2 linked regions of the Heliomicrobium gestii genome follow. The protein of the gene in region 1 interacts with the protein of each later gene in a pairwise test. Links are inferred from orthologs where the notes say so. Each region holds a gene or a part of one and is shown in the gene's direction. Other genes may lie near its edges.

Evidence for each region. Proteins that work in one complex are often made in the same cells at the same time.
Region 2: the proteins of leuS (region 1) and ligA interact in binary tests that used the Escherichia coli proteins (3 or more experiments, as listed by UniProt). The link is inferred for Heliomicrobium gestii from one-to-one orthologs.

The regions. Positions count from the first base shown.
Region 1 is NZ_WXEX01000003.1:162,803-169,282, forward strand. The notes cover bases 1,264-4,403. They hold leuS (leucine--tRNA ligase), read left to right. Parts: upstream 1,264-1,613; coding sequence 1,614-4,193; downstream 4,194-4,403. Other genes in these bases: GTO89_RS04605 (hypothetical protein), read left to right, coding at 1,264-1,325. Outside these bases: GTO89_RS04595 (class I SAM-dependent DNA methyltransferase), read left to right, coding at 1-341; GTO89_RS04600 (DedA family protein), read left to right, coding at 354-1,001; more of GTO89_RS04605, read left to right, coding at 1,089-1,263; GTO89_RS04620 (lipid II flippase Amj family protein), read left to right, coding at 4,798-5,646; GTO89_RS04625 (DUF5683 domain-containing protein), read left to right, coding at 6,061-6,480.
Region 2 is NZ_WXEX01000012.1:53,244-57,974, reverse strand. Bases 962-3,888 are described here. They hold ligA (NAD-dependent DNA ligase LigA), read left to right. Parts: upstream 962-1,376; coding sequence 1,377-3,401; downstream 3,402-3,888. Other genes in these bases: ade (adenine deaminase), read left to right, coding at 3,417-3,888; pcrA (DNA helicase PcrA), read left to right, coding at 962-1,349. Also shown: more of pcrA, read left to right, coding at 1-961; more of ade, read left to right, coding at 3,889-4,731. UniProt on the Escherichia coli protein: DNA ligase that catalyzes the formation of phosphodiester linkages between 5'-phosphoryl and 3'-hydroxyl groups in double-stranded DNA using NAD as a coenzyme and as the energy source for the reaction.

The DNA.
Region 1 (6,480 bases):
TGGTGGCCGATCTGCACACGGAGCACAAACTGGCGACGGTCCTCGGCAACGAAACCTTTACAGAAGTCCGGGAGGATCTGGCCTACATCTGGTCCAACGACTATGACGCAGACACCCGGACGGTGGAGATGAATCTGCTCTTCTTTGTCTCCCGACCGGACGGCCTCTATGAGCGCTTTGAGGAGAGCCACTACCAGATCTGGCACACCCGCGAGGAGATCGAAAGCGCCGTCGTCCAGGCTGGCCTTACCGTCGAAGGGCTCTATGGCGACTTGGCCGGCAACGCCCCGACCGCCACGAGTGAGCGTTTCTACCTGGTGGCCCGGAAAACAAACAGTTAAGGAGAGTCGTCGTTGAGCGATCTGATCAAAGTCATCGAGGTGTTTCTGACCCAAATCGTCACCTACCTGAACTCCTTCGGCTACGCCGGCGTCGTCATCGGCATGACCATCGAGAGCGCCTGCATCCCCTTGCCCTCAGAGATCATCATGCCTATGGCCGGTTTCATGGCCTACCAGGGCTCGATCACCCTCTTCGGCGCCGCTGTCGCCGGCACGGTGGGCAATGTCATCGGCTCTTTGGCCGCCTACTTCGCGGGGCGAGCCCTTGGCGAGGAGTTTATCTTCAAGTACTTCGGCTGGTTCATCTCTCGCAAAGAATTCAACATGGCCCAGCGCTGGTTTGACAAGTACGGCGAGGCGGCCATCTTTATCAGCCGCATCCTGCCGGTCATACGGACCTTCATCTCCCTGCCGGCGGGCATCGCCGGGATGGACGTGAAGAAATTCACCCTCTACACCTTGCTGGGTTCTTTCCCCTGGTGCTATGCCCTCGCCTACATCGGCTATGTCCTCGGCGAAAACTGGCAGTCCATCCGCAAATACGGCCACGACCTGGACATCGTCATCATCGCCATCATCGGCCTCATCGGCGCCTGGTGGCTCTGGCACAAGATGAAGGACTACCGGGAGAGCCGGACCCAGATGAACCGTAAGGATTAAACGGTAAGGACTGGACATCAAGGATTGATGTCGATTAAATTGCATTTGCTACGGGAAATGCTATAATAGGAAACATATGACCCCGTAATGAGATCCCGAGATCACGAATACGGATATGACGAAAACGACGAAGAACGGGAGCAGTACGCCGCCCATCCTCCTCCAGAGACCTGCCGGCCGGTGCGAGGCAGGGGAGAGGCGGTCGAATCTCGCCCGGGAGTCGCAGGGCCGAAGAGAGAACGACGGAACGTTTCACCGCTGTGCCTAGGCGCCAACGGTGAAGCGGCAACCGGCAGCCCATCGGGCCGTTGTCACCTCTCCTAAGCCCAGACGGTTGCGGGACCGTTATCCCTGGCACGAGCGGCCGATCCCGGCAGCGGACCGACCATTGGCGAGGGTTGTCTTCGAGCGACAGCCTTTTCGCGATGAAACGCCTCTCAGGAAAGAGCCTGGAGGCATGACACAATGGCAAGTCCCCCGGCGCGGCAACTTGGGTGGTAACGCGGAAAGAACCTTTTCGTCCCATGGCGGGCGGGAAGGTTTTATCTTTTTCCAAAGAAATAGGGATGGATGAAAAAGGGATCGATATTCGTTTGGGAGGAATCCACACCGATGCAAGAACGCTACGACTACCAGCAGATTGAAGCGAAATGGCAAAAACATTGGGCTGACCATGACATGTTCCGACTCCAGCAGGAACCGGGCCGGCCCAAATACTACTGCTTGGAGATGTTCCCCTACCCCTCGGGCAACCTGCACATGGGCCATGTGCGCGTTTACTCCATCGGCGACGTCGTCGCCCGCTTCAAGACGATGCAAGGCTACAACGTGCTGCACCCCATGGGCTGGGACGCCTTCGGCCTGCCCGCCGAAAACGCCGCCATCAAGCACAAGGTGCCTCCCGCCGACTGGACTTGGAGCAACATCGCCAACATGCGCCGCCAACTCCAGTCCATGGGCATCTCCTATGACTGGGAGCGGGAAGTGGCCACCTGCCACCCTGACTACTACAAATGGACCCAGTGGCTCTTCTTGCAACTTTACAAGGCCGGCCTGGCCTATAAGAAAAAGGCCAACGTCAACTGGTGCCCCGACTGCGCCACCGTCCTCGCCAACGAGCAGGTCGTCGACGGCCTCTGTGAGCGCTGCGACGCCACCGTTGAGAAGAAAGCCCTGGAGCAGTGGTTCTTCCGCATCACCGACTACGCTCAGCGCCTCCTGGACGACCTGAACAAACTGCCCGGCTGGCCCGATAAGGTCAAGACGATGCAGGAAAACTGGATCGGCCGCTCCGAAGGCGTCGAGGCTGACTTTGCCTTGGAAAACCCCGTTGGCGCCGTGGACAAGCTGACCGTCTACACGACCCGCCAGGACACCATCTTCGGCGTCACCTACATGGTGCTGGCGCCGGAGCATCCCGCCGTGGAAAGCTTGGTGAGCGGCAACCCCCGCGAGGTGGAGCTGCGCGCCTTCATCAAAAAAGTCCTCGGCCAGAGCGAGATGGACCGCACGGCGAACGACACGGAAAAAGAGGGCGTCTTCACCGGCCACTACTGCATCAACCCGCTGACCGGCGATAAAGTGGCCGTCTACCTGGCCAACTATGTCCTCGTCGACTACGGCACCGGCGCCGTCATGGGCGTGCCAGCCCACGACCAGCGCGACTTTGAGTTCGCCACCAAATACAACATCCCCATGAAAGTGGTCATCCAGCCCGAGGGCCTGCCTGACCTGGACGTGGAGGAGATGGACCACGCCTATGAAGAGGAAGGCCGTCTCGTCCGCTCGGGCGAGTTCGACGGCCTGATCAACACGCAAGCCCTCGACGTCATCGCCGATAAACTGGAGCGGGAAGGCAAGGGTGTCCGCAAGGTCAATTACCGCCTCCGCGACTGGCTGATCTCGCGCCAGCGCTACTGGGGCGCGCCGATCCCGGTCATCTACTGCGAAAAGTGCGGCGAAGTGGCCGTCCCCGATGAACAGCTCCCGGTCATGCTGCCCACCGACGTGGAGTTCACCCCCTCCGGCGAATCGCCCCTGACCACCCGTCCTGACTTCTACGAGTGCACTTGCCCCCAGTGTGGCGGCAAAGGCCGGCGCGAGACAGACACGATGGACACCTTCGTCTGCTCCAGTTGGTACTTCCTGCGCTACTGCACGCCGAAGGACAAAGACCACGCCTTCCTTAAAGAAGACGTGGACTACTGGATGAACGTGGACCAGTACATCGGTGGCGTCGAACACGCCATTTTGCACCTCATGTACGCCCGCTTCTTCACCAAAGTCCTCTACGACCTGAAGCTGGTCAAGGTCGAAGAGCCCTTTGAAAACCTGCTCACCCAGGGCATGGTCCTTATGGGCGGCTCCAAGATGTCCAAGTCGAAAGGCAACACCGTCAGCCCCGAAGAGATCATCGCCAAATACGGCGCCGACACGGCCCGCCTCTTCATCCTCTTCGCCGCCCCGCCCGAGCGCGACCTGGAGTGGAGCGACCGGGGCGTCGAAGGCGCCCACCGCTTCCTGCACCGCGTCTGGCGGCTTGTCCACGCCTACAGCGAGCCGATCGCCGGCGTGGCGGGGACGCTGGTGGGGAGCGGGGACGGGCAGACCGGCGCGGCGCAACCCGTGGCAGGGCAAACTGATGTGAAGCTCGCGGCAAAGGGCTATGACCTCTCCGCCTTAAACAACGACGACCGCGAACTGGTCCGGGTGGCCCACTACACAGTGAAAAAGCTGACCGAAGACATCGGCCAGCGCTTCAACTTCAACACAGCCGTCTCGACGATCATGGAGATGGTCAACCACCTCTACCAGTACAAGGACAAAGTTCCTGCCGAACAGCAGAACATCCCCCTCGTCAAAGACGCCCTGGCCCGCCTCGTCCTCGTCCTGGCCCCCTTCGCCCCGCACATCTGCGAAGAACTGTGGCAGGTCATCGGCGGCGGCGACTCGGTCTACAAACAGCCCTGGCCCAACTACGACGAACAAGCCCTCGTCCGGGACGAAGTGGAAGTGGTCGTTCAGATCAACGGCAAGGTCCGTGAGAAGCTGCAAGTGACCAATGGCTTGGACGGCGAAGCGTTGAAGGCGAAGGCGCTGGAGACGGAGAAGGTGCAGGCGCTGATCGCTGGGAAGAGTGTGGTGAAGGTGATTACGGTGCCGAATAAATTGGTGAATATTGTGGTGAAGTAGTGTGCAAAGCCCCGGGGTGACCCGGGGCTTTATTGCTAGTATCACCTGTCGGAAATACCTTGTATAGCAAAGTAATGATGAAAGTCATCTAAAACTTTGGCAATGCAAAGCCAAACTGTTGACTCGACTGGTTGAGAAATTCTTTGGTCGACCCTTTATAGTCGGAAACCAGCTATACAGGTTTGGGTGGATTCCAGCCCTACCATTCTCCGAACACGTAAAAAAACCCCCCGCAAGCGGGAGGCTTTATATCGTTTGGTGGACTTGCTGGGACTCGAACCCAGAACCTATCGATTAAGAGTCGAGTGCTCTACCAATTGAGCTACAAGTCCATCGACAAAATTTATTATACCACATAATTTTTGCATTTGCAAACACCAATCATCTAATTTTTGATGGAGTAAAAAGGAAAGTTCGATAACGAAGCGTAACCGTTCAGGGCAGTAGTCCTGGACTTTTTTTCGTGTAAACCATTGGATTATGAATAATTTTGCTTTACATTTAAAGGGTGAATACTTGTATTTAGGATGACGCGAGTGTCTAACGGCAAAAATAAAAGCGCCTAGCTTTTTGAATCTATGAGTTTAATAGAAGGAAGAGTGCAATGCTTACAGATTTTCGTTTGACCCTGATTTTTGGATTAACGGCATTCATTCATATGTTTCAGACATTTAACTATTCGGTAAGACTGGCCGGAGTTCGAACACGGCGGGTATCAATGGCCTATTCATTGTTTAGTGTGTTATTCCTTTTAGCGAGTACGGCGAATACTTTTCAGGCGCCACTAATGGCCAAAGGGATAGAGGCCAGCAATCTGCTACTCTCGAACATCAGCAACGATAGTTCCCAGGCATACTTGCTTTTTGTAGAATCCGTCGATAGACAACTCCGATGTATCCTTTTAGGCGCAACAACAGGGACTGTTTGCGGGACTTTATTGATTCCCAGTTTTACACGAATTTTTTCAAAGAGCATTCTATTGCTTGAAAAAGCCGGATCGGTTCCGAAGTTGTTGCTGGCTACGCTCTCCTTTCGCCGGTTTAAGCATTTGCTCGAGGACGTGCAACTCCCAAACGTTGCGGTTATCACTCGAATGAGAGAAGAGCGCACGATTCCTACAAAAACGATCATATTGAATATTATCGTAACAGCGATATTTTCGACGGGAGTTTTATCTGCCATGTACGCTGGGGTGTTGGCGCCTGAGTATCGCCAAACCGCCGGGTATTTGGCGGCAGTCATAAACGGCATGGCGACGATCCTGCTTGCTACGCTCATCGATCCCGTTACAGCAATATATACCGATGAAGCGATCAATGGCAAAAGATCAGAAGAAGAGGTGAAGTCACTTGTCATGTACATGGCATTTAGTCGGATCGCCGGAACCCTTTTTGCGCAATTGCTCCTATTGCCTTCCGCTAAAGTCATTCAGTTCGTTACCCGGGTTATTTAATTGATATTTATACAGAAATTTACGAATCTTTTCTCGTGTTTAATAGGAATTAAAGGGAGTGATCAAAATGAAAAACGTTTTGGGATTGCTATGCATTATTGTTTTTAACGTAGTCACTATAAAGATATTCATGAACATAGTCGACTACTATGTGGATAAACGTTTTAATTCCTCCAAATACAGACGGGTGCTAATCAAACGAAAATGATGCCGTAACTCATCGAGAATGAGAAATTCGTGCGTCAACAGCTCTCGCCGGAAACGCTGGTGACGCCCCGCGGCTTGCTTCTATTGGTCGCCCCGAGGAAAGGCGTTTTTTTGCTATTGGACGGGCGAATGTGAACGATCTCGAATAATTGATAAAGATACCTCGCAAAATATATGGGCAATTATTTGTGTGAAGGACATTACTCGATGAAGAACAAGGTTCGTCGTCCATACGCAACAATAAGCGTTTATGGAGTAAGTTTCTTACGCCACCAGAACCCATACATGGTCGCCTGGTGGTCAGCATCTTTTCCGGGTTTTGGACACTATCTGCTAAACCAATATATAAGGGGAACTCTCTTAACCTTAGCCGAAGTGGGCATAAACAGCGTGACAAATATTAACTTGGCGATTATTTATTCGTTTTGTGGTAAGTTTGAGATGGCAAAATCGGTGCTTCAACCTCGATGGGTAATTGTTTATGTGCTTTTATATTTTTTGATTATTTGGGACTCCTATCGTTCTGCTCTAATTCAAAACAAATTATCTCATTTAGCACAACTTGAAAACGAAAGATTAGCTGCAGTTAACTTTCGACCTTTAGAATTGCAGTATATTGAACCGAAA
Region 2 (4,731 bases), on another replicon or contig:
TCTTCGGCGGTTTGCGCTTCTATGAACGAGCGGAGATCAAGGACATCGTGGCCTACCTGCGCTTCATCTCCAATCCCGCTGACGCCATCAGCTTTCGTCGTGTCGTCAATGTGCCCAAGCGGGGCATTGGCGACGCGACGGTGCAGAAGCTGCTCGATCAGGCCGATCAGGCCGGTTGGAACGCCGGGGAAGCGCTGGCGCGGGCCGGTGAAGTGCCCGGTCTCTCCCGCGCCGCCAAGGCCCTCGCCGCCTTCGGTCAATTGATCGACGCTCTGCGCCGGGAATCGCCGTCACTGCTGGTCACCCAGATCGTCGAAGCCATCCTCGACCGGACGGGCTATGTGCGCGAGTTGGAGGCCGAGCAGACAGAAGAGGCGAAGGGGCGCATCGAGAACATCAAGGAATTCCTTTCCGTGACCCAGGAGTTTGACCGGACGGCCGATGAAAAGACCTTGGAGGAATTCCTGGCCGGCGTCTCCCTCGTTTCTGACACGGACAATTATAATGAAGAGGAAGACGCCGTTGTCCTCATGACGATGCACTCGGCCAAGGGCTTGGAGTTTCCCGTCGTCTTCGTCGCCGGCATGGAGGAGGGGGTCTTCCCCCACAGCCGTGTCCAGTTCGAAGAGGCCCAAGTGGAAGAGGAGCGCCGGCTCTGCTATGTGGCCATCACGCGGGCGCGGGAGCGCCTCTACCTGGCTCGCGCATGGAGGCGAACCCTTTTCGGCAATACTGTCTCTAACGGGCCTTCCCGGTTTTTGGAAGAAATCCCTCCGTCTTTGCTGGTTGAGGAGGATGACCGTCCGCCCCGGGAGTCTCGCTTTTCCTCTTCTACGTCCCTTACTTCTTCTTTTTCCGGGAATGGAGGCGGCGCTTCCTTCGGCCGTGAGACCTATGGAAGAGAAAGCGCCTCGGGCAGCAGCAACCGCATGAGCTACTTTGAACCGGCCTCGGTGCGGACAGGGGCTGGAGGCAGAAGCGCCGTTGGCGGTTCTGCGCCGGTGGCCAAGGGCGCCGATGCGGGCCGAGCGGGCGCACCGGCGGGCACGGCTGCAGCGGGAACGGGCTCGATGAGCGTCCCTGGCGCTCCCGCCTTCGGTGAGAGGGCGAACACAGGCGGCATGGCCGGCGCTGCCGGCGCGTCCGGTTCATCCGGTGCGGGCAGCGCGCCGGCTTCCGGCAGTGGTGTTGGTTTCATCGTCGGCGATAAGGTCCAGCACGGCAAGTTTGGCATGGGCATCGTCGTCAAAACCTCGGGAAGTGGCGAGAGCCAGGAGCTTTCCGTCGCGTTCCCCCAACAAGGGATCAAAAAACTGCTCGTGAAATATGCCGGGCTAAAACGGGTATAGTCTGAAATGAACTGTGGAGGTGTTCCCATGGCTGCCAGAGAGGGCGGACCCGCCCCGGTCGATGGGGCCCAGCGCATCGCTGAACTGCGGGAGCTGATCCGCCATCATGACACCTGCTATTATGTCCATGACGCGCCCGAGATCAGCGATGGCGAATACGATCGGCTGATGCGGGAACTGATCGAGTTGGAACAGGCCCACCCCGAAGAGGTTACGCCCGACTCGCCGAGCCAGCGCGTCGGCGGCGCGCCCCTCGCGGCCTTTCGCGCCGTCAGACACCGTGTGCCCCTGCTGTCGTTGGCCAACGCTGTTGATGACGGCGACCTGCGCGAGTTCGACCGCCGGGCTCGTGAGCGGGCCGACCGTCCCCTTACATATGTCGTGGAGCCCAAGATCGATGGCCTCACGGTGGTGCTCTCGTATCAAGCGGGGCGTTTTGTCCGGGCGGCCACCCGGGGCGACGGCACGACCGGCGAGGACATCACGGAGAACATGAAAACGGTTCGCGCCGTTCCTCTTCGGCTGAAGGCGGATCTGGAAGCCCTGGAGGTGCGCGGTGAAGCCTATCTGCCCAAGGAGGCCTTCGCCAAGCTGAATGAGGAGCGGGAAGAGGCGGGCGAACCGGCTTTCGCCAACCCGCGCAACGCCGCTGCCGGGTCCTTGCGTCAACTGGACCCGAAGGTGACGGCCTCACGACCGCTGCGCGCTTACTTTTACAACATCCTGCACCTCGAAGGCGACCGTGTCAGCGAACAGGTGGCAGCTTTGGAAAAACTGGAGGCCTGGGGTCTGCCGGTCAACCCGGTGCGGCGTCACTGCCAGACCATCGATGAGGTCCTCGAGCACTGCCGGTACTGGACGGAGCACCGTCACGACCTGCCCTATGAGATCGACGGGCTGGTCATCAAGGTGAACGAACTGGATCAGTACCCCTTGCTTGGCGAAACGGCCAAGAGCCCCCGCTATGCCATCGCCTTCAAGTTTCCCCCGGAGCAGGCCGTCACCCGCGTGCGGGACATCACCGTCAAGGTTGGCCGCACCGGCGTGATCACGCCGACAGCGGAACTGGAGCCGGTGCGCGTCGCCGGCACGACGGTCAGCCGGGCGACCTTGCACAACGAAGACATCATCCGCGAGCGCGACATCCATATCGGCGATTATGTGATCATTCAAAAGGCCGGGGACATCATCCCCGAGGTGCTTTCCGTTCTCAAAGAGAAGCGGACCGGCGAGGAACGCTTTTTTGACATGCCCAAGACCTGTCCTGAATGTGACAGCCCTGTCAGCCGGCTGGAAGGGGAGGTGGCGATCCGGTGCACCTCCGCTGCCTGCCCGGCCCAGGCGAAGGAGGGATTGATCCACTTCGCCTCCCGCGATGCCATGAACATCGAGGGCCTCGGACCGGCGGTGGTCAACCTCCTCTGGGAGGCCGGACTCGTCCACGACCCGGCCGACCTCTATGACTTGGCGGCAGAGCAGGTGGCCCCGCTGGAACGGATGGGCAAAAAATCGGCGGCCAACCTGATCGCCGCCATCGAGAACAGCAAGTCTCGGGGCCTGGCTGCGCTGATCTTTGCGCTCGGCATCCGCCTCGTCGGACAGACGGCGGCCAAGACGCTCGCACGCCACTTCGGTTCCATGGAGGCGCTGATGAGCGCCACGACCGAGGAACTGCAAGGGGTGAGCGAGATCGGACCAAAGATGGCCGAGTCGCTCCAGCGCTGGTTCGCTGTTCCCGCCAACCGGCAGGTCATCGCCCGCTTGGCCGAAAAGGGGATGCCGATGGAGGCCGCCAATGCGGCGGTCGCCGCTGTTCCGCAAATTTTCGCCGGCAAGACCGTCGTGCTGACGGGGACGTTGCCGACGCTCGACCGCCGCGAGGCGCAGCGGTTGCTGGAAGCCCGCGGCGCCAAGGTGGCTGCTTCGGTGAGCAAAAAAACGTCTATGGTGATCGCCGGCGAGGCTGCTGGATCGAAGCTCGATAAAGCGAAGGAACTGAACATCCCCATCCTCTCGGAAGCGGAATTTTTACAGTTGATTGACCAGGGATAGCAGGGAGGAACCGGCGTGACGGCGAATAGAAAACAGAATGGGGACATTCTGCTCCGCGGCGGCAAGGTGGTCAACGTCTTCACCCTTGAGATCGAAGAGGCGGACGTGGCCATCGCCGGCGGGATGATCACCGGCCTTTACCGCCGGGACACAGCATCGCCCGCGCCAGGGAGCTATGGACAGGTGATCGATCTGCAGGGCGCCTTTGTGACGCCCGGTCTGATCGACGCCCACATCCACATCGAGAGCACCCTGTTGACGCCGCCCGCCTTTGCCGGCGCCGTCGTTCCCCATGGGACGACCGCCGTCATCGCCGATCCCCACGAGATTGCCAATGTCCTGGGCGTCGATGGTGTCTGGGCTTTTGCCCGGATGGCCGAACGGTTGCCCTTGGATGTCTATATCATGGTTCCTTCCTGTGTGCCCGCCACCCCGCTGGAGACCAGCGGCGCCGTTCTCGACGCCGAAGCGGTCGCCCAAATGATGGACGATATTCCCGGCGCCATCGGGCTGGCTGAAGTGATGAACGTCCCCGCCGTTCTGGCCGGGGATGACGACCTCTTGCAGAAGATCACCGCCGCCCGATTGCGTGCGTTGCCGGTCGACGGGCATGCGCCCGGTCTGAAAGAAGAGGCGCTGCAGGCCTATATCTCGGCCGGCGTTACCTCTGATCATGAGAGTGTTACCGCCGAAGAAGCCTGGGAGAAACTGCGCCGGGGGATGCGCCTGCTGATTCGTGAAGGATCGGCGGCCCAAAACCTGGCTGATCTCATATCCTGTATCGTGCCGGCTACGCAGGAAAACATTTCTTTTTGCTCTGACGACCGGCACCCGGCAGACCTCTTGCGCGAAGGACATATGAACGCCATTTTGCGCAAGGCTGTCTCCCTCGGTGTCGCTCCGGCGCTGGCCGTCAAGCTGGCGACCGTAACGGCAGCCCGCCACTACCGGTTGCCCCGTGTGGGCGCCGTCGCGCCGGGATACCGGGCCGACCTGGCCGTCTTTTCGGATCTGACCGCCTTTCAAACCCAGGCGGTGTTCAAAGGTGGACAGATGGTCGCTTCGGCAGGGAAGCTGTGCGAAAAGGCCGGTGACGCCCGAACATACGCCGATAGGCCTTGTTTCGGTGAAGGCAGCGTCCATCTTCCCCCCATCGCCGGCCGCCTCGCGCCTGCCTATGATCGAGACGCCGAGGTGCGTGTCATCGTTATCCAGCCCAACCAGATCGTCACTGGTCAGGAGATCATCCCGGCCGCCCACATCGGCCCGGCCAAGGATATCCTCCCCGTGGCCGTCGTGGAGCGCCACGGCAAGAGCGGGGCCATCGGTT